3 regions of the Novosphingobium aeonii genome follow, and region 2 is predicted to be linked to each of the others. Evidence: predicted binding sites of a transcription regulator. Region 2 holds the regulator's gene; each other region holds the start of a gene.
The links. The regulator LexA, encoded in region 2, represses DNA repair genes until DNA is damaged. The targets are predictions, from matches to a motif close to GTTCCNCNCTTGTTCT.

Region 1: ACLIMP_RS22675 (ImuA family protein) is a predicted target of LexA. The motif match lies at 5,213-5,228, and genes of this name have one in related genera.
Region 3: ACLIMP_RS22150 (ImuA family protein) is a predicted target of LexA. The motif match lies at 1,471-1,486, and genes of this name have one in related genera.

The regions. Positions count from the first base shown of each region.
Region 1 covers NZ_CP176833.1:1,656,065-1,662,957, reverse strand. Annotated here, with positions in the region: gene glgX (glycogen debranching protein GlgX) at 1-1,170, shown strand, start outside; gene ACLIMP_RS22695 (alpha-amylase family glycosyl hydrolase) at 1,176-2,384, shown strand; gene ACLIMP_RS22690 (carboxylesterase family protein) at 2,437-3,213, opposite strand; one part of gene ACLIMP_RS22685 (IS3 family transposase) at 3,256-4,166, opposite strand; one part of gene ACLIMP_RS22685 (IS3 family transposase) at 4,166-4,367, opposite strand; gene ACLIMP_RS22680 (SOS response-associated peptidase) at 4,271-4,924, opposite strand; gene ACLIMP_RS22675 (ImuA family protein) at 5,264-6,025, shown strand; gene ACLIMP_RS22670 (Y-family DNA polymerase) at 5,940-6,893, shown strand, end outside.
Region 2 covers NZ_CP176832.1:2,411,059-2,417,951, forward strand. Annotated here, with positions in the region: gene trpC (indole-3-glycerol phosphate synthase TrpC) at 1-15, shown strand, start outside; gene moaC (cyclic pyranopterin monophosphate synthase MoaC) at 78-557, shown strand; gene ACLIMP_RS11705 (molybdopterin molybdotransferase MoeA) at 554-1,765, shown strand; gene lexA (transcriptional repressor LexA) at 1,863-2,558, shown strand; gene ACLIMP_RS11715 (ComEC/Rec2 family competence protein) at 2,614-4,827, opposite strand; gene gltX (glutamate--tRNA ligase) at 4,857-6,311, shown strand; gene ACLIMP_RS11725 (citrate synthase) at 6,325-6,893, shown strand, end outside.
Region 3 covers NZ_CP176833.1:1,554,974-1,561,866, reverse strand. Annotated here, with positions in the region: gene ACLIMP_RS22160 (DUF3363 domain-containing protein) at 1-234, shown strand, start outside; gene ACLIMP_RS22155 (SOS response-associated peptidase) at 570-1,223, opposite strand; gene ACLIMP_RS22150 (ImuA family protein) at 1,522-2,283, shown strand; gene ACLIMP_RS22145 (Y-family DNA polymerase) at 2,198-3,733, shown strand; gene ACLIMP_RS22140 (DUF1028 domain-containing protein) at 3,757-4,584, shown strand; gene ACLIMP_RS22135 (DMP19 family protein) at 5,005-5,706, shown strand; gene dinB (DNA polymerase IV) at 5,870-6,893, shown strand, end outside.

The sequences.
Region 1 (6,893 bases), on a different replicon from region 2:
TACAGCTTCGACCAGACCGGCACGGGTAATACCCTTAGCGTGGCGCATCCGATGGTCATGCGCATGGTGCTCGATTCTCTGCGCTACTGGGTGCAAGTGATGCATGTGGACGGGTTTCGCTTCGACCTTGCTTCCACTCTCGGCCGTGAAGCGATGGGCTTCGACCGCGAAGGCGGCTTCTTCGATGCGATCCGGCAGGATCCGATCCTCTCCGGTATAAAGCTGATCGCCGAGCCGTGGGACGTGGGCAGTGGCGGCTATCAAGTCGGCGGCTTTCCCTATCCCTTCCGCGAATGGAACGACAAGTTCCGCGATACCGCGCGCGGTTTCTGGCGCGGCGATCCGGCACTGGTGGGAGACCTTGCCAATCATCTGATCGGATCGCCCGAACAGTTCAACCACTCCGATCGGGGTGCGACCTCTTCGGTCAACTTCCTTGCGGCCCACGACGGTTTCACGCTGCTCGACACCGTCTCCTACAACGAACGCCGCAATGATGCGAACGGAGAGGGCGGCGCGGACGGGCACGACAACAACCTCTCCCATGACATGGGCGTGGAAGGGCCGACCGAAGACGCCGGCATCAACGAGGCCCGGGCCCGCCGCCGCCGCGCCATGCTGGCGACGCTGCTGCTCAGCCAGGGCGTGCCGATGATCCTTGCCGGCGACGAATTCGGCAACAGCCAGCACGGCAACAACAACGTCTACTGCCAGGACAATGAGATCGCCTGGGTGGATTGGGCGGACAAGGACGACGCGTTGCTGGCGTTCAGCGCCCGCATGGTGGGCTTTCGGCGCGACCACCCGGTGCTCTCGCAGGACAACTTCCTGAATGGTGACCCCGTCGAGGATGGCCGGGTCGAAATTGCCTGGCACCAGCCCGACGGGCGGGAGATGGACGCCGAATTATGGGCCCAGACCGAACTGCGCGTGCTGGGCCTCTTCCTGACTTATTCCGCGCAGGAGGCCTTTGTCGAGGGCGAGCGGCCGCTGTTCATCGTGCTCAACGCCGGTGACGAGGTGACCTTTACGCTGCCGGGCCACAACGGCATCGCGAACTGGCACCGCGTGGTGGATAGCTCCCGCAACGAGGCCTTCGAAGCCGAGGCGGTGGAGAACGGTACGGCGATCATCCCCGCCGCCAGCGTCAGCGTCTTCGCACCGGCGTGAGGCGGATGCCGGTCAAGACATCGGTCCGCACAACAAAGTCCTGGGGTGCTTCACCGCTGGTCGACGGCCGTTGGCGCTTTCGTCTCTGGGCGCCGGACGCGAAGGCGGTCGCGGTCGAGCTACCAACCGGCAGCAACGATCTCGAGCGGCAGGGCGAGGGCTGGTGGAGCGTCGAAACCGACGCCCAGGCGGGTGACAGCTATCGTTTCGTCGTCGATGGCTTCGCTTATCCCGATCCCGCCGCACGCACGCAGCAGGGAGATGTCCACGGCCCCTCTCTATTGGTCGATCCCGAGGGCTTTGCATGGCGTAACCAATGGGCGGGGCTGCCGTGGACCCAAGCGGTTATCTACGAAATGCATCTTGGCACATTCACGGGGGACGGTACTTTCGCGGCCGCCACAGCGTGGCTTTGCCGCCTGCGCGATTTGGGCGTCACGCTGATTGAACTGATGCCAGTTGCCCAGTTCGACGGCCGGTATGGCTGGGGATACGATGGCGTTTTGCCTTATGCCACTCATAGCGCCTATGGCTCGCCTGACGATTTGCGTCGCTTTGTCGACGCCGCGCACGGCTTGGGAATGGGGGTTTTGCTGGATGTGGTCCACAATCATCTTGGCCCTTCCGGCAACTATCTGGCGGCTTGGTGCCCATCCTTCTTCCATCCCGATCGCCGCTCGCCGTGGGGTCAGGGCATCGCTTACGAGACGGCAGCCGTGCGGGATTTCTTCATCGAGAATGCGCTGTACTGGCTGGCCGACTATCGGCTCGACGGGCTACGGCTGGATGCGGTGCATGCAATAGAGGATCGTTCGCCGGTCCATTTCCTGGACGAACTGGGCCAGCGCGTTCGGGCAGTTGATTGGGGCCGTCCGATCCACCTCATTACCGAGGACGAGCGTAATCTGACGCGTTATTTCGGCAAGGGCGCCCCCTTCGATGCCACATGGAACGACGATTGGCACCACGCCGTCCATTGCCTGCTGACGGGTGAGGAAGAAAGCTATTACGCCCCGTTCGCCGCCGACCCCCTGGCCGACATCGAAACCGCCCTGTGCGACGGTTACGTGGAGCAGGGGCAGCCCCGCCCGGCCACGGATACATTGCGTGGGGAACCTTCTGCAGACGCTCCGCCGACCAAGGTGAGCGATGTTAACAAAATTTGCAGGATAATAATTGGGGAGCTTCAGGAGATCATCATTGAGGCTCCATAACTCCCCTGCGATCTAATTTTATTGGGCCAAGTATGGCACTGACTTCCACCAGCTATCGTCTTGGAGGGTTCGAATTGGGTTGGAGATCTTGTTCAAAACTTGCGCTTCCGCTAGTCGTGAAATTCATGATTTCGTCTTTGTCCGGATTGTATCGGTACCAACGCTTCAAGGCGGCACCATTCGGATCGCCTGTCTTCACGAAATTAACCAGATAGGAACTGATGGTTGTGCCCATGCCGTTGTCGCTAGGCGTCGTGTTTTCCCGGTATTTAATTGCCTGAGTATCTAGGAAGAATGGTATATCGCTGGCGTGACCCGCGCCGAACCGATTAAGCGATTCTGCCACATACGAAAATCGGTAAGCATAAACAGGCACCCCCGCGCGAGTGAGGGTAGTGGCCACCCGCCGTGCGCCCGCGATCATCGGTCCGGTTGGCCCGCCTATATCCGCGCTCGTCGCACCAACCATCACAGGCACGTGATTGAATCGCCCGGATTCGAATGCGGCTATCGGGTTTACTGCGATGCGCCCATCTGCGAAAGGTCCCGCGTAGGTGGGGCCCCTATGCATAAGATTGAGTCCGTCCACAACTTGTTCGGCGGGCAGTGCGCGCAACTTTGCCAGGGCACTGGCGTCATTCGCGGCGATGCCTTTAGCTTCGCCGAAAGCCACTGCCGCCTTTTCAGCTGCAGAGGCATCGGGTTCGAGGAGTGATCTGCCGTCGCCACCAGACATTATCACCGCACCGGCGAGAAGCCCCTTCGTCTCTGGCGATACGGGTAGGTTCTGCGCGGAGGATCCTCCCGCGCTCTCGCCCACGACGGTAATCCTCGCCGTGACCGGCCCCCACCGAGTGGTCCGGGTTGTTTGTTAGTGTAAGATTGCCTCCGGCGCCATGGCTGGCCGTAGGTGCAGCGTAGCGGAACCGGAGGGCAGCCATGGCGCCGTCGCCGTCTCCGGGGCCGGCGGTCGATACCCCAGCGAACTATGAGGCCTGACGGTGTTGTAGTGCCGCCGCCAGGCCTCGATCAGGATCTTCGCCTCGGCCAAGGTGTAGAAGATCTCCCCGTTCAAGAGCTCATCACGCATCGAGCCGTTGAAGGACTCACAGTAGCCATTTTCCCATGGGCTGCCGGGTGTAATGTAGAGCGTTTTCACGCCGATCTTCGCCAGCCATTGCTGCACGGCATTGGCGATAAATTCAGGGCCATTGTCTGACCGTATGTGCGCCGGCGGCCCCCGTGTGACGAACAACTCGGCGAGAGTCGCCAGCACGTCCTCGCTGCGCAGCCGTCGCGCGATGGGTAAGGCGAGGCACTCGCGGCTGGCCTCGTCGATGATCGACAGGATGCGGAACTTGCGGCCATCATGTGTGCGTCCCTCGACGAAGTCGTAAGACCACACATGGCCCGGATATTCCGGTCGCAGGCGGATACATGATCCGTCGTTGAGCCAGAGCCTTCCACGCTTCGGTTGCTTCTGCGGCACCTTGAGCCCTTCACGGCGCCAGATGCGCTCCACCCGTTTGCGGTTCACATGCCAACCGGCATCGCGCAGCAAGGCCGTCACCCGGCGATAGCCATAGCGGCCATACTGCCGGGCAAGCGCGATGATATCCTCGGTCAGGGCTGCTTCGTCATCCGCCCCACGCGGCGTTTTGCGCTGCGTCGATCGATGTTGCCCGAGCACGCGGCAGACCCGCCGCTCGGACACCGGCATCATGCCCCGGATATGATCGATACAGCGCCTGCGGCGCGCGGGGCTCAGAAGTTTCCCCGCGAGGCCTCCTGTAGGATCAACTTGTCCAGCGTCAGATCTGACACCGCCCGCCGCAACCGAGCGTTTTCCTTCTCAAGCTCTTTCATGCGCCGAGCCTGGTCCATCTTCAGGCCGCCATACTCCTTGCGCCAGCGGTAGTAGCTCTGCTCGGTGACGCCGATCCGGCGACACGCATCCGCCACCGTTCCGCCCTGCGCCAGCACGATCTCCGCTTCACGCAGCTTGCCGATGATCTCTTCCGGCTTGTGCTTCCTCGCCATTCAAGTCCTCCTTCGTGGCCAAATCTAAAACAGATTTTGGGCCACTCAGAAGGGGGCAGATCAACTGGCATGCGGTCGTTGAGATCCAGCATGGCCTCGTGCGCGGGAACCGTCATCATCGAGAAAACGTGTCCCCATTCGTCGCTACGCCGCCAGATGCCGGCGACTGCGAAAATCTCCTCGCCGGGTAGCGAGAACCAGGTCCGGGTCATCTTTCCTTTTTTACCTTCCGGTTCGGCCCAGGCGGTTATTGGAACGAGGCAGCGACGCCGCGCAAAGCTCCCGCGCCAGAACTTCGAACCGATCTTGTCTGCACGCGCATTGTAGATGGGGTGAGGCTTCAGCATCTCGCCGGTCACTTTGCTTGGATCGGTACGCGGGAAGCCCCAGGCCATCGCCCGGACTTGGCTTTGGGAAATTACCAAGCCGGGGCCTGTCGGTGCCACCACCTCGAGATAATTGGCCCCGCTCGACGGCTCGGTGTCGAAAAGCGCGGCGATCGCGCTGGCCGGGGTCGTCAGGCGATAGAGGTTGCAGATGGGAGCATCCTTTCAAAACCAATCCTACGCCTGCGGGGAAGCTCGGCAAAGAGTGAGCGTTCGCTGCCGGTGCTTCGTGCATTCCGATTCGCTCATCTCAAAGTCCCAGTGCATGTGGCTCTGCCCGGAACTGGAAGCGTCAGGCATCTGCGCGGCGTAAAATCTTTCCTCCTTATCGCCTGAATTTCGGGCGCTTTCGTGCCCGCAGATTGCCACGTTCCAGGCGCGGCGTTGACTCTTAGTCTGAATGGAACAAAAGAAGAACACAAATTCCATCGCAGAGCCACAAGGAGGCCCTTCATGACGGAGCGAGGGTCGCCATCTCGCATTGACGCCTTGCGCGCCCGGATCGCCGAGATCGAGGGTGGAGACAGGCGCGCGCGCGATGTCCTGCCGTTTGGACTCGACGCGATCGATGCCAAGCTACCCGGCGGAGGGCTTGCGCTGGGTTCGCTCCATGAAGTGGCCGGCGGCGCCCAGGGCGTGACCGACGGCGCGGCTGCAGCCTTGTTCGCCGCCGGGATCATGGCGCGCGCCGAAGGCAAGATTCTCTGGTGCATGACCAAGGCCGATCTCTTCGCGCCGGCCATCGCCCAGGCTGGGCTCGATCCTGATCGTGTCATCTATCTTGAAGCGCAGGATGAGACTTCGGTGCTCGCCTGCTTCGAGGAGGGGCTGCGCCATGGTGGGCTCGGCGGTGTGGTTGCCGAGGTGTCACGGCTCTCGATGCCGGTATCTCGCCGCCTGCTGCTGGCCGCGGAAACCAGCGGCGCGATCGGGATCGCGCTGCGCCGTTGGCGGAGGCACGAGGATGCGGCCGATTTCGGGCAGCCGACGGCGGCGGCGACGCGCTGGCGAGTGACGGCGGTCCCGTCGGAAATCTTGCCGGTGCCCGGCGTCGGGCGGTCGCGCTGGTTCGTCGAGCTCATCCGGTGCCGGGCTGGCGAGAGCGCCGATTTTCTTCTGGAATCCTGTGATGAGACAGGTCGTCTCGCTCTTCCTGCCGACCTGGCCGATCGACCGGCTGCGGCGCAGGCTTGGGCGGCAAGCACCGCCGCCTGACGCGCCGCTGGTCTTGGCAGGCATGGAAGGGCGGCGCCGCGTGCTGACAGCAGCAAGCATGCCTGCGCGCGCGCTTGGCCTGCACGTAGGCATGGCGGTGACCCAGGCGCAGGCGCTGGTGTCCGATTTGCTGCTCATGGATGCCGACCCTCCAGCCGATGAAGAGGCGCTGGAGCGCCTCGCGGTCTGGTCGCTGCGCAAATACTCGCCGCTCATTGCGCTCGATGCGCCTGATGGGTTGATGCTCGACGTGACCGGGGCAACCCATAGCTACGGCCGGACCGAGGGACTGCTTGCCGACATGCTGCGCCGGCTCGCGGAAGTGGAGACCGCCGCGCGCGCCGTCTGCGCGCCGACCTACGGGGCTGCGCATGCACTTGTCCGGTTCGGGGGCGAGATGTTGCGCCCCGAAGGACTTGCCGTCGTCGATCCCGCAGACCTTGTCGAAGCAGTTGCGCGCCTGCCGCTTGCGGCCCTTCGCCTGGAGGCCAAGGCCATCGAAATCCTCGCCGCGCTGGGCATTGAGGCAATCGCCGAACTGGAGGCAATGCCGCGTGCCTCGCTCGCCTTGCGGTTCGGTTCCGATCCCGGCCGGCGGCTCGACCAGATTTATGGGAGGCTGTCCGAACCTTTCGAGCCGGTCGAGGCGCCGAAACAGATCGAGGTCGAGCGCCGCTTTGCTGAACCGATCGGGGCCCCGGAGACGATCGCGCGTTACACCCGCAAACTGGTCGAGGCGCTCTGCCAGGTGCTGGAGGAGGCGGGGTTAGGCGCGCGCCGGCTCGATCTTCGCTTTCACCGCGTCGACAATGCCGTCCAGGCCATCCGCGCCGGCCTTGCCAAGGCGAGCCGCGAGAAGAAGCAGCTA
Region 2 (6,893 bases):
CTGCTTTTCGGCTGATCCGCGACTTCAGACCGTTTCGAGATTAGCGTAAGCACGCAGATCCATGGAGAGGTGAGGCGATGAGCAAGAGCCTGACGCACATCGATACCGAAGGGACCGCACGCATGGTCGACGTCGGCTCCAAGAATGAGACACGGCGTGTCGCGGTGGCCTCCGGCCGCATCGTGATGACGCAGGATGCGCTCGAAGCGATCCAGGCCGGCAATGCCCCCAAGGGAGATGTCCTGGGCACTGCCCGTATCGCCGGCATCATGGCCGCTAAGAAGACCGGTGACCTTATCCCGATGTGCCACCCGCTGTTGCTTGATGCCGTAAACCTCGATTTCACGTTTGACGCACAAGCCATATCCGCCAAGGCAACGGTAAGTCTAAGCGGCAAGACTGGCGTTGAAATGGAAGCGATTACAGCGGTTTCCGTCGCACTCGTAACAATCTACGACATGGCGAAAGCGCTTGATAAGGGCATGATCATCGGCGACATTCGCCTGATCGAGAAGACAGGTGGAAAATCGGGCCACTGGCGAGCTGAAGCGCTGTGAAGCCGCACCTTTCCCTCGAGGAAGCGCAGTCCCGTCTTCTTGCACTTGTCGAGCCTCTCCCCATCGAGCGGGTCGATATCGACGGCGCGCTCGGACGCTTTCTAGCGGAACCCTTGCGCGCTCATCGCAGTCAGCCTCCGGCTGATCTCTCGGCAATGGATGGATATGCCGTAACCGCCGACCTGTCGGGGCCTTGGCGCGTTATTGGCGAGAGCGCGGCCGGCCATCCTTACGAAGCGTCAGTCGGCGCGGGCGAAGCAGTAAGGATTTCGACCGGTGCGATGCTGCCTGAGGGCGCCCAAGCCGTTATCCTTCAGGAAGACCTCGCTCGCGAGGGGCAACAGATCACCCTGACGGGAGAGGCACCCGAACCTAGCCACCGCCATATCCGGCGCTGCGGCATGGACTTTGTGGAAGGCCGCGAACTTCTCGCCGCCGGTACTTTGATCGGCCCGGCGCAAGCCGCGCTCGGCATTGCCGCCGGCCATCGCCACCTGCCCGTCCGACGGATTCCGCGGGTAACCGTCATAGATAGCGGCGACGAACTCTCGACCGACCCTGAGTTCTGCGCCAACCATCAAGTTCCTGCCAGCAACGGCGTCATGCTGGTTGCCATGGCCCGCTCTCTTCCGGTGGATGCGAACCGGATAGGCCCCGTGGCCGACAAGCTCGATGACCTCATCGCCGCCTTCGAACAGGCGAGCGATTCTGACGTCATCGTGACCAGCGGGGGTGCCTCGGTCGGCGATCACGATCTTGTCCGCCCGGCCCTCGAAGCATGGGGCGCACAGCTGGACTTCTGGCGCGTGGCCATCAAGCCGGGCAAGCCCCTGCTCGTGGCGACCCGCCAGCGCGCTACCGGGCCGCAAATTATCATCGGATTACCGGGGAATCCGGTATCCAGCCTTGTGACAGCCTATCAGTTTCTCCTGCCTGTCCTGCGGGCCCTGTTGGGGGCTTCACGGCCAATCCCACAGCCGGTTGCAACCCGGCTTTCGGCCCCCCTGCCCGCTGCGGGCAACCGCCGGGAGTTTTTGCGCGGTTACTGGAACGGCGAGACGGTCTGCGCGAACCCGCTTCAGGACAGCGGCGCTCTGGCATCGCTCGCGGCAAGCAATGTACTGATCGATCGCCCCATTGGCGCGCCGGCCGCGAATGCAGGAGATGTTGTTGAAGTGTTCTTGCTCCAAAATGGCGGTATTGCTTGACGATACCGGATTCGTTGCATAATTGTTCCCTCATTGTTCGCAGGCAAATCGCCGGACGAGACAGGGCCATGGGCCGCAGAACGAAGAGGCAACGCAGATGTTGACGCGCAAGCAGCACGAATTGCTCCGGTTCATTCAGGTCCGGCTTGAGGAAAGCGGCATCTCGCCCAGCTTCGAGGAAATGAAGGAAGCGCTGGACCTCAAGTCCAAGTCCGGCGTTCACCGCCTGATTTCCGCCTTGGAGGAACGGGGTTTCATTCGCCGCCTCCCCAATCGCGCTCGCGCTCTCGAAGTCCTGCGCCAGCCTGAGGATGCAACGTCCAAACCTGCAAGATCGACTCCGGCGGCGAACAGCAACGATACTGCAGCGCCTGTCCGCGCACCCCAGATCGCACCTGCCCCCGCGAACGATGTCATCGAAATCCCACTCCACGGCCGCATCGCCGCCGGCGTGCCGATCGAGGCCTTCGAAGGACAGTCCATGCTCCCGGTTCCCGCAGCGCTGCTTGGTTCGGGCGAACACTATGCGCTCGAGGTTTCGGGTGATTCGATGATAGACGCGGGCATCCTCGACGGCGATTTCGCCTTGGTGAAGCGCACCAATACCGCTCGCGACGGTGAAATTGTCGTCGCTCTCGTGCGAGGGGCTGAAGCCACGCTCAAGTATCTGCGCCGCGAAGCCGGAATGGTGCGCCTTGACCCTGCCAATGCCGCTTACGAACCGCAGATTTATGGGCCTGACGAAGTCGAGGTTCAGGGCAAACTGGCCGGACTGCTACGCCGCTATCACTGATGCGGCTCAAGCGTGAGACGATGTCCGGTTGTTCCGCCGTCTCGCCGCCGCGTTATTACCGGGCCTTGGCGATGACGCCATAAGAAAGCGGCGGCGAACGCCACCACCCATGATCACCTTGCGCATCTGCCACTGAATGTACCGTGCGGCGCTTCAGGTCGATCGCCACGCCGCCCGTCTTGCTCAGCATGTTGCGATCCGCCTTCAGCCAGATTGGCTGACAACTTCGCGGCAGACGTCGGCCCGCAATTACGAGATAGGCGCGCTGGCAGGCCCGAGCCAAAGTGTCTTCCGGCACGATATCCCGGCCCCTGGCGATCAGTATGTGGCGCGCCTTCCCGCCACGTTCCAGCATCAACGCACAGAAATCCGGGTTGCATCGCACGCCCGGCCAGTCTGCAATCAAGACGGGTTTTGACTGAACTCCCGCTACTTCCATCAGATTGTCCAAAACGTAATCGCTCGAGCTGTCGCGCAGCATGACAAGGCGCCTCCCCGGACCGTCAATCAAAGCAACTTGGCGGCCATCTCCCGAAACGACGATGTCCGGCGGGGTCAGCAGGAGCAGGCCGATAAAGCCGCTGGCGACTGGAAGCAGACCCCAGAGCCTGGCTTTTCCGTGCCAAAGCCCCAGCCAAAGTCCTCCAGTCACGAAAAGTAGAAACTGCCATCCGCCCATCGTCGGCGCCATGCTCACCGCACCGGGCCGCGAGGCGATGAACCGTGCCAGACCGATCAGCAGATCGATGGCTACTCCAGCAAGCCACCAGACCGGCGATCCGGCCCCAACGATATCGAAAAGCAGCGCCGCGCCGACCAGGGGCATGACAAGAAAGGTCGTGAGCGGGATGGCAACCACATTGGCGATCGATCCATAGAGTCCGGCGCGGTGAAAATGATAAAGTCCGATCGGCATCAGCGCGAGTTCGATGGCTACGCCCGTGACGAGGATCAGGGATAGGCTGCGCAGCGCCTTGAAAGGCAATGCTTCGTCACGGGCCGAGAACCAATGCCGGATGGGCACCGCATTGCCTAACGCGATCAGCACGACAACGGCGGCAAAGCTCATCTGGAAGCTAGCGCCCACAATCGATTCGGGCCAGATCAGAAGGACGATGAAGGCGGCCGCCGCAAGCAATCGCATCGACAGCGCCTCACGCCCCATCGCCAATGCGGCAAGTACCAGTAGCGCGCTCACGCAGGAGCGTATGGTCGGCACCTGCGATCCGCTCAGCAAAGTGTAACCAACGCCCGCCAATGCCCCGCTAGCCGACGCAAGGACAGGCAATCGCACCCGCAACGCCAGCGCGGGAGATAACGCCAGCAGGCGCAGCGCGAGGATATAGACCGCACCGACAACTGCGCTGACATGCAGGCCGCTGATCGAGAGCAGATGCGCAAGTCCGGCATCGCGCATCGCCTGGGCCTCTGCCTTGCCGATCCCGCCCATGTCCCCTGTGACGAGCGCCGAGGCGATCCCGCCGGCGGATCCTTCAAGGCTTGCAGCGATATGACGGGACAGCCGCATTCGCTGCTCGCCAAGCCAGTCGTCACCCGCTCCGGGGGAAAGCACCTCCACAGGGGAAAGCACGGCGCCGGTTGCGGATATCCCGGCGAACCAAGCCGCCCTGGCGAAATCGTAGGCGCCAGGCAGCATCGGAGGTGCCGGAGGCATCAATCTCCCGCGGAATCGGATGATAGCGCCGGTTGAAAGTGCCGGAGACCGCGCCGATGCGGGCAAGTTCACGCGAAACTTGATCGGCCTGCCGGTCCCCGGCTCCCGCAGTGCCAGAATCAGTCTGTCCCGCTTCAGCGCCGGCTGCTCCTCGATCGCGAGAACGCGGGCCGTGAATGTTCCGAACAGCGGCCTTGCGATCGCCGGCTGACCAACCGTTTCCGAGCGCGCCCAGACAACGAGACATCCCGCCATGACGAGAAGCGAGCAAGCGATCATCGCCTGCCTGATATATGGAATCCGCGTAGCACCCTGAAGGCAGTACAGTGCGAATAAAGCAACTGCGACGCATACTACGCAAAGGGTGACCCACTCCTCGGCTGTAGGCAGGAAAAACCACGCAGTTATGCCGGTTCCGAAGGCTACGGTGAGCCATGGTCCTCTAGCGAAACCGCAGTTCGAAAGAAAACACTCGACACCGGCCAAACTGCTCGACAAGTGGCTCTGGCTGATCCATGGGCGATGCTGCAATGCAGCGGTTCCGGCAAGATCCGGATGCTCTGAATCAAGTGACGTGGCGGCTTGGCTGGCCATGGCGCGCATAGGACAGGAAGGTTACAATAATGGCAAGCGGCAGTGCATCGAGCGGACCAGACGGCAGCAAGGCCGTCGTCACGCGCTTTGCCCCCTCGCCCACGGGTTATCTCCATATCGGCGGCGCCCGTACCGCACTTTTCAACTGGCTCTTCGCCCGCCATCACGGCGGCAAGTACCTGCTTCGCATCGAAGATACCGATCGCGCTCGTTCGACCGAGCCCGCGATCGAGGCGATCTTCGACGGCCTGACATGGCTCGGGCTCGAAGGCGATGAACCGGCCGTGTTCCAGTTCGCCCGTTCCGACCGCCATGCCGAAGTGGCTGCCGAACTGCTGGCCGGCGGTCATGCCTATCGCTGCTACCTCACTTCCGAGGAACTGGCCGAGCGCAGGCAGAAGGCCCAGGAAGAACGCCGTCCGTTCCGCATCGACAGCGAATGGCGCGATGCCGATCCCTCGACCTGGCCTGCTGACAAGTCCTACGTCGTGCGCGTGAAGGCCCCGCGCGACGGCGAAACGACGATTAACGATCTCGTGCAGGGCGAAGTTACCGTCAGGAACGAGGAAATCGACGATTTCGTCATCCTCCGCTCCGACGGCACGCCTACCTACATGCTCGCCGTCGTCGTGGACGACAACGACATGGGCGTCACGCACGTCCTGCGCGGAGACGATCACCTCAACAATGCCTTCCGGCAGCTTGTGATCATTCACGGCATGGGCTGGGACGTGCCTGTCTACGGCCATGTCCCGCTCATCCATGGCTCTGACGGCGCAAAGCTGTCGAAGCGTCACGGCGCGCTGGGCGTGGACGCCTATCGTGACGATATGGGCGTGCTTCCGGAAGCGCTGTTCAACTACCTGCTTCGCCTTGGCTGGGGCCATGGCGACGAGGAATTCATCAGCCGCGAGAAGGCGGTCGAATGGTTCGACATGGCGGACGTGGGCAAGTCGCCCTCCCGCTTCGACCTCGCCAAGCTCCAGAATCTCAACGGCCACTACCTTCGCGAGGCCAGCGATGCGCGTCTCGCCGAACTGGTGCTGCCGCGACTGGTGCAGGCCGGCTACGAAGACCCCGACCTCGCCCTGCTCACGCAGGCGATGCCGGTACTGAAGGTCCGCGCAAAGGACCTCAACGAACTTGCAGAAGGCGCCGCCTTCCTTTTTGCCAAGCGTCCGCTCGCATTCAGCGAGAAGGCGCAGGCGCTTCTGACGGACGAGGCGCGGGGGCGCCTTGCCGCCATTCACGAGCGTCTGTCCGCGCAGCCCGAATGGGCTCTGGAGGCATTGGAAGCCAGCCTGAAGGCAATGGCCGAGGATCTGGGATTGGGCCTCGGCAAGCTCGCGCAACCCTTGCGGGCGGCCCTGACTGGTCAGACGACCTCTCCGGGTATTTTCGACGTATTGGTTTTGCTCGGCCGGGACGAAAGCCTCGCACGCATTGGCGCGCAAGCGGACGCCACGACCGGGTCGCACATATAAGGAGTAAGAACTGGTGGGTGATCAGGTCAAACTGAATGCTGGTGGCACGGAATTCGACTATCCCGTGCTCAAGGGCAGCGTCGGCCCGGATGTCATCGATATCCGCAAGCTCTATGCCCAGACGGGCAAGTTCACGTACGATCCGGGGTTCACGTCGACGGCGAGCTGCGAGAGCGCGCTGACCTACATCGACGGCGACGAGGGCGTCCTGCTCCATCGCGGTTACCCGATCGGTCAGCTGGCCGAGAATTCGTCGTTCATGGAAGTCTGCTATCTCATGCTGAACGGCGAACTGCCGAACGGCGGTGAGCTCGACAACTTCTCGAACACCATCACGCGCCACACCATGCTCCACGAGCAGCTGGCGAACTTCTACCGCGGTTTCCGCCGTGACGCCCACCCGATGGCGATCATGTGCGGTGTGGTCGGCGCCCTTTCGGCGTTCTACCACGATTCGACCGACATCTCCGATCCCGAGCATCGCAAGATCAGCTCGCACCGCCTGATCGCCAAGATGCCGACGATCGCCGCTGCGGCCTACAAGTACTCGGTCGGACAGCCCTTCCTCTACCCGGATAACTC
Region 3 (6,893 bases), on a different replicon from region 2:
GGGAAGGATTTCTCGGAGGCGAAGACCAGCGATTGGATTGAAGGCAAGGTGAGCCGCCGGATCGATGGCATTTCGGGGCGCTTCGCGCTTATAGAGCGAAGCCACGAATTCACCCTGGTTCCATGGCGGCCCGTGCTCGAAAAGCAGCTTGGACAGCAGGCCGGCGGGATCATGCGCGAGGCTGGTATCAACTGGCAGTTTGGACGTGGTCGTTCCGGGCCGGAAATCTCGTGATCGGGGCTTGGCGGTGGAGGGGGGGCGTGGGCGCTGCTTATGCAAAGCGCCGCCAATCCGGGTGCATCCGCGGTCGCGCTTGCTGACGGGTGTTCTACATGCCCTCCATGAAAAGCGAACGTGCAGCACAACGTTATCGGCAGGCCGTGAATTTTGCGGGCAACAAGCAGGCCATTGAAAGGGCGGGGCAGGCCCTCATCAACGCGTTGTGGGCGGGGGGGCGTCCGACGTCCGAACGGAGGGACCGTTTCCATTGAAGACGTATATTGAAGCCGGTCTCCTGGCGGCGGCGCTTGCGCTTCCCTGGTTGGTGCGTCTGATCGCCTGAGTTTGGGCTACAGCGGCAATGACAACTGCGGTGAGGGTGCCGGCGGCTTGTCCATTTGGGACTTGTCGGACCATGGCTCGTCGGATGGCTCGCGCAGTAATTCCCGCTCCCATGGATTGCAGAGCCCGTGAGCGGCGGTTGGCGAGCCGTCGGTCCAGGTCTTCCAGTTTTCGCGGCGCAGGATCACTGGCATGCGGTCGTTGAGATCCAGCATGGCTTCATGCGCGGGAACCGTCATCATCGAGAAAACGTGCCCCCATTCGTCGCTACGACGCCAGATGCCTGCGACTGCGAAAATCTCCTCGCCGGGTAGCGAGAACCAGGTCCGGGTCATCTTTCCTTTTTTACCTTCCGGTTCGGCCCAGGCGTTTAGTGGAACGAGGCAGCGACGCCGCGCAAAGCTCCCGCGCCAGAATCTCGATCCAATCTTGTCCGCACGCGCATTGTAGATGGGGTGAGGCTTCAGCATCTCGCCGGTCACTTTGCTTGGATCGGTACGCGGGAAGCCCCAGGCCATCGCCCGGGCTTGGCTTTGCGAAATAACCAGGCCGGGGTCTGTCGGTGCCACCACCTCGAGATAATTGGCCCCGCTCGACGGCTCGGTGTCGAAAAGCGCGGCGATGGCGCTAGCAGGTGTCGTCAGGCGATAGAGGTTGCAGATGGGAGCATCCTTTCAAAACCATTCTACGCCCGCAGGCAGGTTCAACAAAGAGTGAGCAACACTTCTGAGGGCGGGCGCACGCCGATTCGCTCACTCGTTAGCCGCCACTGCCTGACGCTCTGTCCGAAACGTAAAGCAGTGGGGATCGGCGGCTCAAATTTTCGCAGCCTTATTGTCTGAATTCCGGGCCCTTTCCGTGTCCGCGCGTTGCGATGTTCGAGGCGCGGCGTTGACTCTTAGACGGAATAGAACAAAATAAGAACGAAAATTCCATCGCAGAGCCACAAGGAGGCCCTTCATGACGGAGCGAGGGTCGCCATCTCGCATTGATACCCTGCGCGCCCGGATCGCCGAGATCGAGGGCGGCGACAGGCGCGCGCGCGAGGTATTGCCCTTCGGGCTTGAAGCGCTCGATGCCAAGCTACCCGGCGGAGGGCTTGCGCTGGGTTCACTCCATGAAGTGGCCGGCGGCGCCCAGGGCGTGACCGACGGCGCAGCCGCAGCGCTGTTTGCCGCAGGCATCATGGCACGCGCCGAAGGCAAGATCCTCTGGTGCATGACCAAGGCCGATCTCTTCGCGCCGGCCATCGCCCTGGCCGGGCTCGATCCCGACCGTGTCATCTATCTCGAAGCACAGGACGAGACCTCGCTGCTCGCCTGCTTTGAAGAGGGGTTACGCCATGGCGGGCTTGGCGGTGTGGTTGCCGAGGTGGCGCGTCTTTCGATGCCGGTCTCTCGCCGCCTGCTCCTGGCTGCGGAGCAAAGCGGTTCGATCGGGATTGCGCTGCGCCGTTGGCGCAAGCGCGAGGATGCTGCTGATTTCGGGCAGCCGACGGCGGCCGCGACGCGCTGGCGGGTGACAGCGGTTCCGTCGGAAATCTTGCCGGTCCCCGGCGTCGGGCGGCCGCGCTGGTTCGTCGAGCTCATTCGGTGCCGGGCTGGTGAAAGCGCCGATTTTCTTCTGGAATCCTGCGATGCGACAGGTCGTCTCGCTCTTCCTGCCGACCTGGCCGATCGACCGGCTGCGGCGCAGGCTTGGGCGGCAAGCACCGCCGCCTGACGCGCCGCTGGTCCTGGCGGGCATGGAAGGGCGTCGCCGCGTGCTGACTTCGGTGAGCGCGCCTGCGCGCGCTCTCTGCCTGTACGTGGGCATGGCGGTGACCCAGGCGCAGGCGCTGGTGCCCGATCTGCTGATCATGGACGCCGACCGCGACGCAGACGATGAGGCGCTGGAGCGCCTCGCGGTCTGGTCGCTGCGCAAATACTCGCCGCTCATTGCGCTCGATCCGCCCGATGGCTTGATGCTCGACGTGACCGGGGCAACCCACAGTCACGGAGGAGCCAGGGGGCTGCTTGCCGACATGCTGCGCCGGCTCGTCGAAGTCGAGACCGCCGCGCGCGCCGTCTGCGCGCCGACCTACGGGGCTGCCCATGCGCTTGCCCGCTTTGGCGGCGAGATCTTGCGCCCCGAAGGACTTGCTGTCGTCGATCCGGCAGACTTTGTCGAAGCGGTTGCGCGGCTGCCGCTTGCGGCACTTCGCCTGGAGGCCAAGGCGATCGAAAGCCTCGCCGCGCTGGGCATCGAAACGATCGCGGAATTGGAGGCCATGCCGCGCGCTTCGCTCGCCTTGCGGTTCGGTTCCGATCCCGGCCGGCGGCTCGACCAGATCTATGGGAGGCTGCCTGAACCTTTCGAACCTGTCGAGGCGCCGCGTCAGATCGAAGTCGAGCGCCGTTTTGCCGAGCCGATCGGAGCCCCGGAGACGATCGCGCGCTACATCCGCAAACTGGTCGATGCGTTATGCGAATTGCTGGAGGAGGCAGGTCTCGGCGCGCGCCGGCTCGATCTTCGCTTCCACCGCGTCGACAATGCCGTTCAGGCCATCCGCGCCGGGCTTGCCAAGGCGAGCCGCGAGAAAAAGCAGATTGCCCGGCTGCTGTGCGACAGGATCGAAACCATAGATCCCGGCTTTGGCATCGAGCGCATGGTGCTGGCGGCGCCGGTGATCGAGCCGCTGGGCCTGCGGACCATGTCGAGCCTCGGCGACAAACCCGGTCCCGACGTATCCGCGCTCGTCGATATCCTCGGCAATCGGGTCGGGGAGCAGAGACTGTTCCGCATCGCCGCGCGCGAAAGCCATACCCCCGAGCGTTCGGTCATGCGTATTGCACCGATGGCGGATCCGACGCTTCTGCGCTGGCCCGAGCGCTGGCCGCGGCCGGTGCGGCTGTTTGCAAGGCCGGAGGCGATCGAGACGATGGCGCTTTTGCCGGACCATCCGCCTGTTCATTTCGTGTGGCGCGGCGTTCGCCGGCGCGTGAAGCGCGCCGATGGCCCCGAGCGCATCTACGGCGAATGGCATTTGAGCGAAGCGGAATGGCTGAGCGTGCGCGATTATTTCCTCGTCGAGGATGAGACCGGCGCACGTTACTGGGTCTTCCGGCAAGGCGATGGCGTGGATGCTGCGACCGGCGGGCAGGGCTGGTATTTACATGGACTGTTTGGGTGAGGTCATTGTCCTTCGCGAAATGAATGACATTTCTTGCCTTGCTTGCCGAGGGCAAGTCCCCCCGCGAGACGATCGATGCGCTTCTTGCCTCGGACGGCAATTTCGAGGGTGAGGATATCAGCTTCAGGCAAGTCGGCGTCGTTGCTCCTGGTAGCCCGGGAATGGTGTATTCGGGAAGTGAAGCGCTGGCGTCGGGATGGGCGGGAGCGCGTTCGGGCTCCGTTTTAAGCGTCCAGGGCAATGGCCTTGCCGGGGAGCGGGTGCTCAGTGCCGCGGAAAGGACGTTTCTTTCGGGAGAGGGCAGCCTTGCCGCGCGCCTGCTGGCCGCGCTCGAAGCAGGGGAGGCCGCAGGCGGCCAGACGACGGGAAGAATGTCCGCAGCGCTTCTCGTCAGAACCCGTGACGACGGCTGGCAGGACGTCGATTTGCGGGTGGATGCCGCGCCGCAGCCGGTGGCCGAGCTGCGCCGGTTGTTCGATCTGCGCTTGGCGCAGGAGTCGATAGGCCGCGCCGAGCGTGCCTGGTCGGCCGGGAAGCGGGCCGAAGCTGAGGCCGCAATTGGGCAAGCAACGCATCTGGGTGAGGGCTGGGATCGCATCTGGCGCCGTGCGGCTCGGCTTTCCATGGCGATGAACGATCGGGCGCAGACAATCGCGGCGCTCAAGGCATTTGCATCGCTCAATCCTACATGGGCCAGGATCGAGCTTGCTGGTCCGGTTTATCGCGGCCTTGATATCGCAAGCCTGATGCCTGCGCCGGGACAAAGTCGGGCCGATCTCAGCGAACCGGTGCACTCATCCCCTGCGTTCTTCCGGATAGGACCCATTCACAGGAGTTCCCTGGTCCGCTGATCGTTTTGACGGTCGGGAATCTCAAACCGACCGGGGCGGCGCAGCGGGCCTTGGATCAGACTTGGCAGTGTTGCGGAGCGTTTGGGCTCGGTAAGGGCGCGGATGGTGTGCGTGCCAGTTTGGCAGGCTGGTAGTCAGACGATGGCGGCATGTGTGCCGGTAGGTGGCCTGCGTGCCGGCAGGTGGCCTGCGTGCCGGTAGGTGGCCTGCGGGCCGGTAGGCGGCCTGCGGGCTGGTAGGTGGGCGGGTGGCCTCCAAGCTGATAAACAAGTCGGGCTTGGTCGTTTCGAGCAGCCAATTACTGCGTTTTCACGTTACCGCCTAATCTTAGCAAATCCGGCATTGACCTGAGTGTGGTAGGTGTCATCTCGCATCATGCGATCTTGATTTGGAGCACTAATGGCCGATAGCCGACCCATCATGAGCGAAGCCGAGTTCGAACGTGCTGCAGCGTATTTCGACGATCGGTGGTGGATGACAGGAGAAAACCTGATCCATGTCCCATCGGTCATGAACATTGAGGGCTGGAACCTCTACGGTCACTCCGGGCAAAAGCTATTGACCGAGGCGCAGCGAACCCTTTTGATGTGGTCCGACATCGTTGGACAAGTCAGCAATGGGGGTTTCACGCAGTATTGTCAGAACTATGCGGAACACCTGTCACTTAGGGTTGCTGCTGTTAAGGCGCTGTACTGGCCTGAGCTGAGTGACAGGTTTGCGCTGGCGATGACTGAACAGGCGGGTGATGTCATTGCACCGCGTTGGATCGAGCCGATCTGGCCTGCGGATGATCCCGAGTTATGGGCTCGAAGCCGTGATAGATTTGTTCGACACCTTGCTCGCAAGCGGAAGCCATGGTGGCGACCAGTTATGGGCCGGGATCTTGCCGGGGTTGCAGCGCAAATTGATGACTGGGGACTTGCGGTACAGTATCGCGAGGCAGTGCGGGCAGGCGATCTGCCGTCCGGCGGGGAGCGCTTCCTGGACTATGTCGAGCCTGCGAACGATGATGCCAATGCGTTCGATGAATGGTTCTTCTCCGTCAAAGCTCAAGCTGCATCGGTGCAGCACGTGCACGCGTTTATAATGCGGAATCGTCAGGAGCTTTATCGCACACCATAAACGAACGGCTGGCCTGGAGGAGCGGCAAGCTGTCCCTGAACGTTTGCAACGGGGCGTTTCCTGCCGCCAAGGGTCACGGGCGGACTCTTACTCATCTGGCATCGGGGCGATTGAACGCGCCAGTATGTTCTCTAATTGTTCTTTTTGTGCTAGCTGGGGATCTATGCCCGACTCGCGCGTAAGAAAGATCATTCACGTCGACATGGACGCCTTCTTCGCGTCGGTCGAACAACGCGACGATCCGGCGCTTCGGGGCAAGCCGGTGGCCGTCGGTTACCCGGCCGCGCGCGGCGTGGTCGCGGCGGCAAGCTACGAAGCGCGAACCTTCGGCGTGCGTTCGGCGCTGCCTTCCGTCACCGCGAAGCGGCGTTGCCCTGACCTCATCTTCGTGCCGCCGCGCTTCGACGTTTACAAAGAGGTCTCGCGGCGAATTCATGCGATCTTCGCCGACTACACCGATCTCATTCAGCCGCTCTCGCTCGACGAGGCCTATCTCGATGTGACGCAAGCCGTCGCAAAGGGGCTTCGGGGCAATGCGACCGCCTGGCTGACTGCCAAGGAAATCCGTGCGCGGATCCTGGAGGAAACAGGACTGACGGCTTCCGCCGGCATTTCCTATAACAAGTTCCTGGCCAAGCTCGCCTCCGACCAGAAGAAGCCCAACGGGCAGTTCGCGGTGACGCCCGATATGGGGGCAGCCTGGACGCAGAGCCTGCCGGTGAAGCGCTTCTATGGCGTTGGCCCGGTCACGGCGCGCAAGATGGAGGCGCTTGGCATCGAAACCGGCGCTGACCTGCGCGCCAAGACGCTCGGCTTCCTGCAGGAGCATTTCGGCAGTTCCGCCGAATGGTACTACCAGATTGCACGCGGCATCGACGAGCGACCGGTCAATCCTGATCGGGAACGCAAGTCCTCGGGCAGCGAGACGACCTTCGACCGCGATCTGGTGGCGGATACAGAGATCGAGGCAGGCGTGCTGGGCCAGGCCGACGATGTGTGGACCTGGTGCGAACGGGCGCAGTCTTTTGGGCGGACGGTAACCGTGAAGGTCAAATACGCCGACTTCCAGCAGATCACACGCAGCAAGACCTTTCCGATGGCCGTGCGCAGTCATGAGCAGCTGCGCGAAGCAAGCCTCGCACTCGTTCGGCAGGTGCTGCCGACCGAAAAAGGCGTGCGCCTGGTCG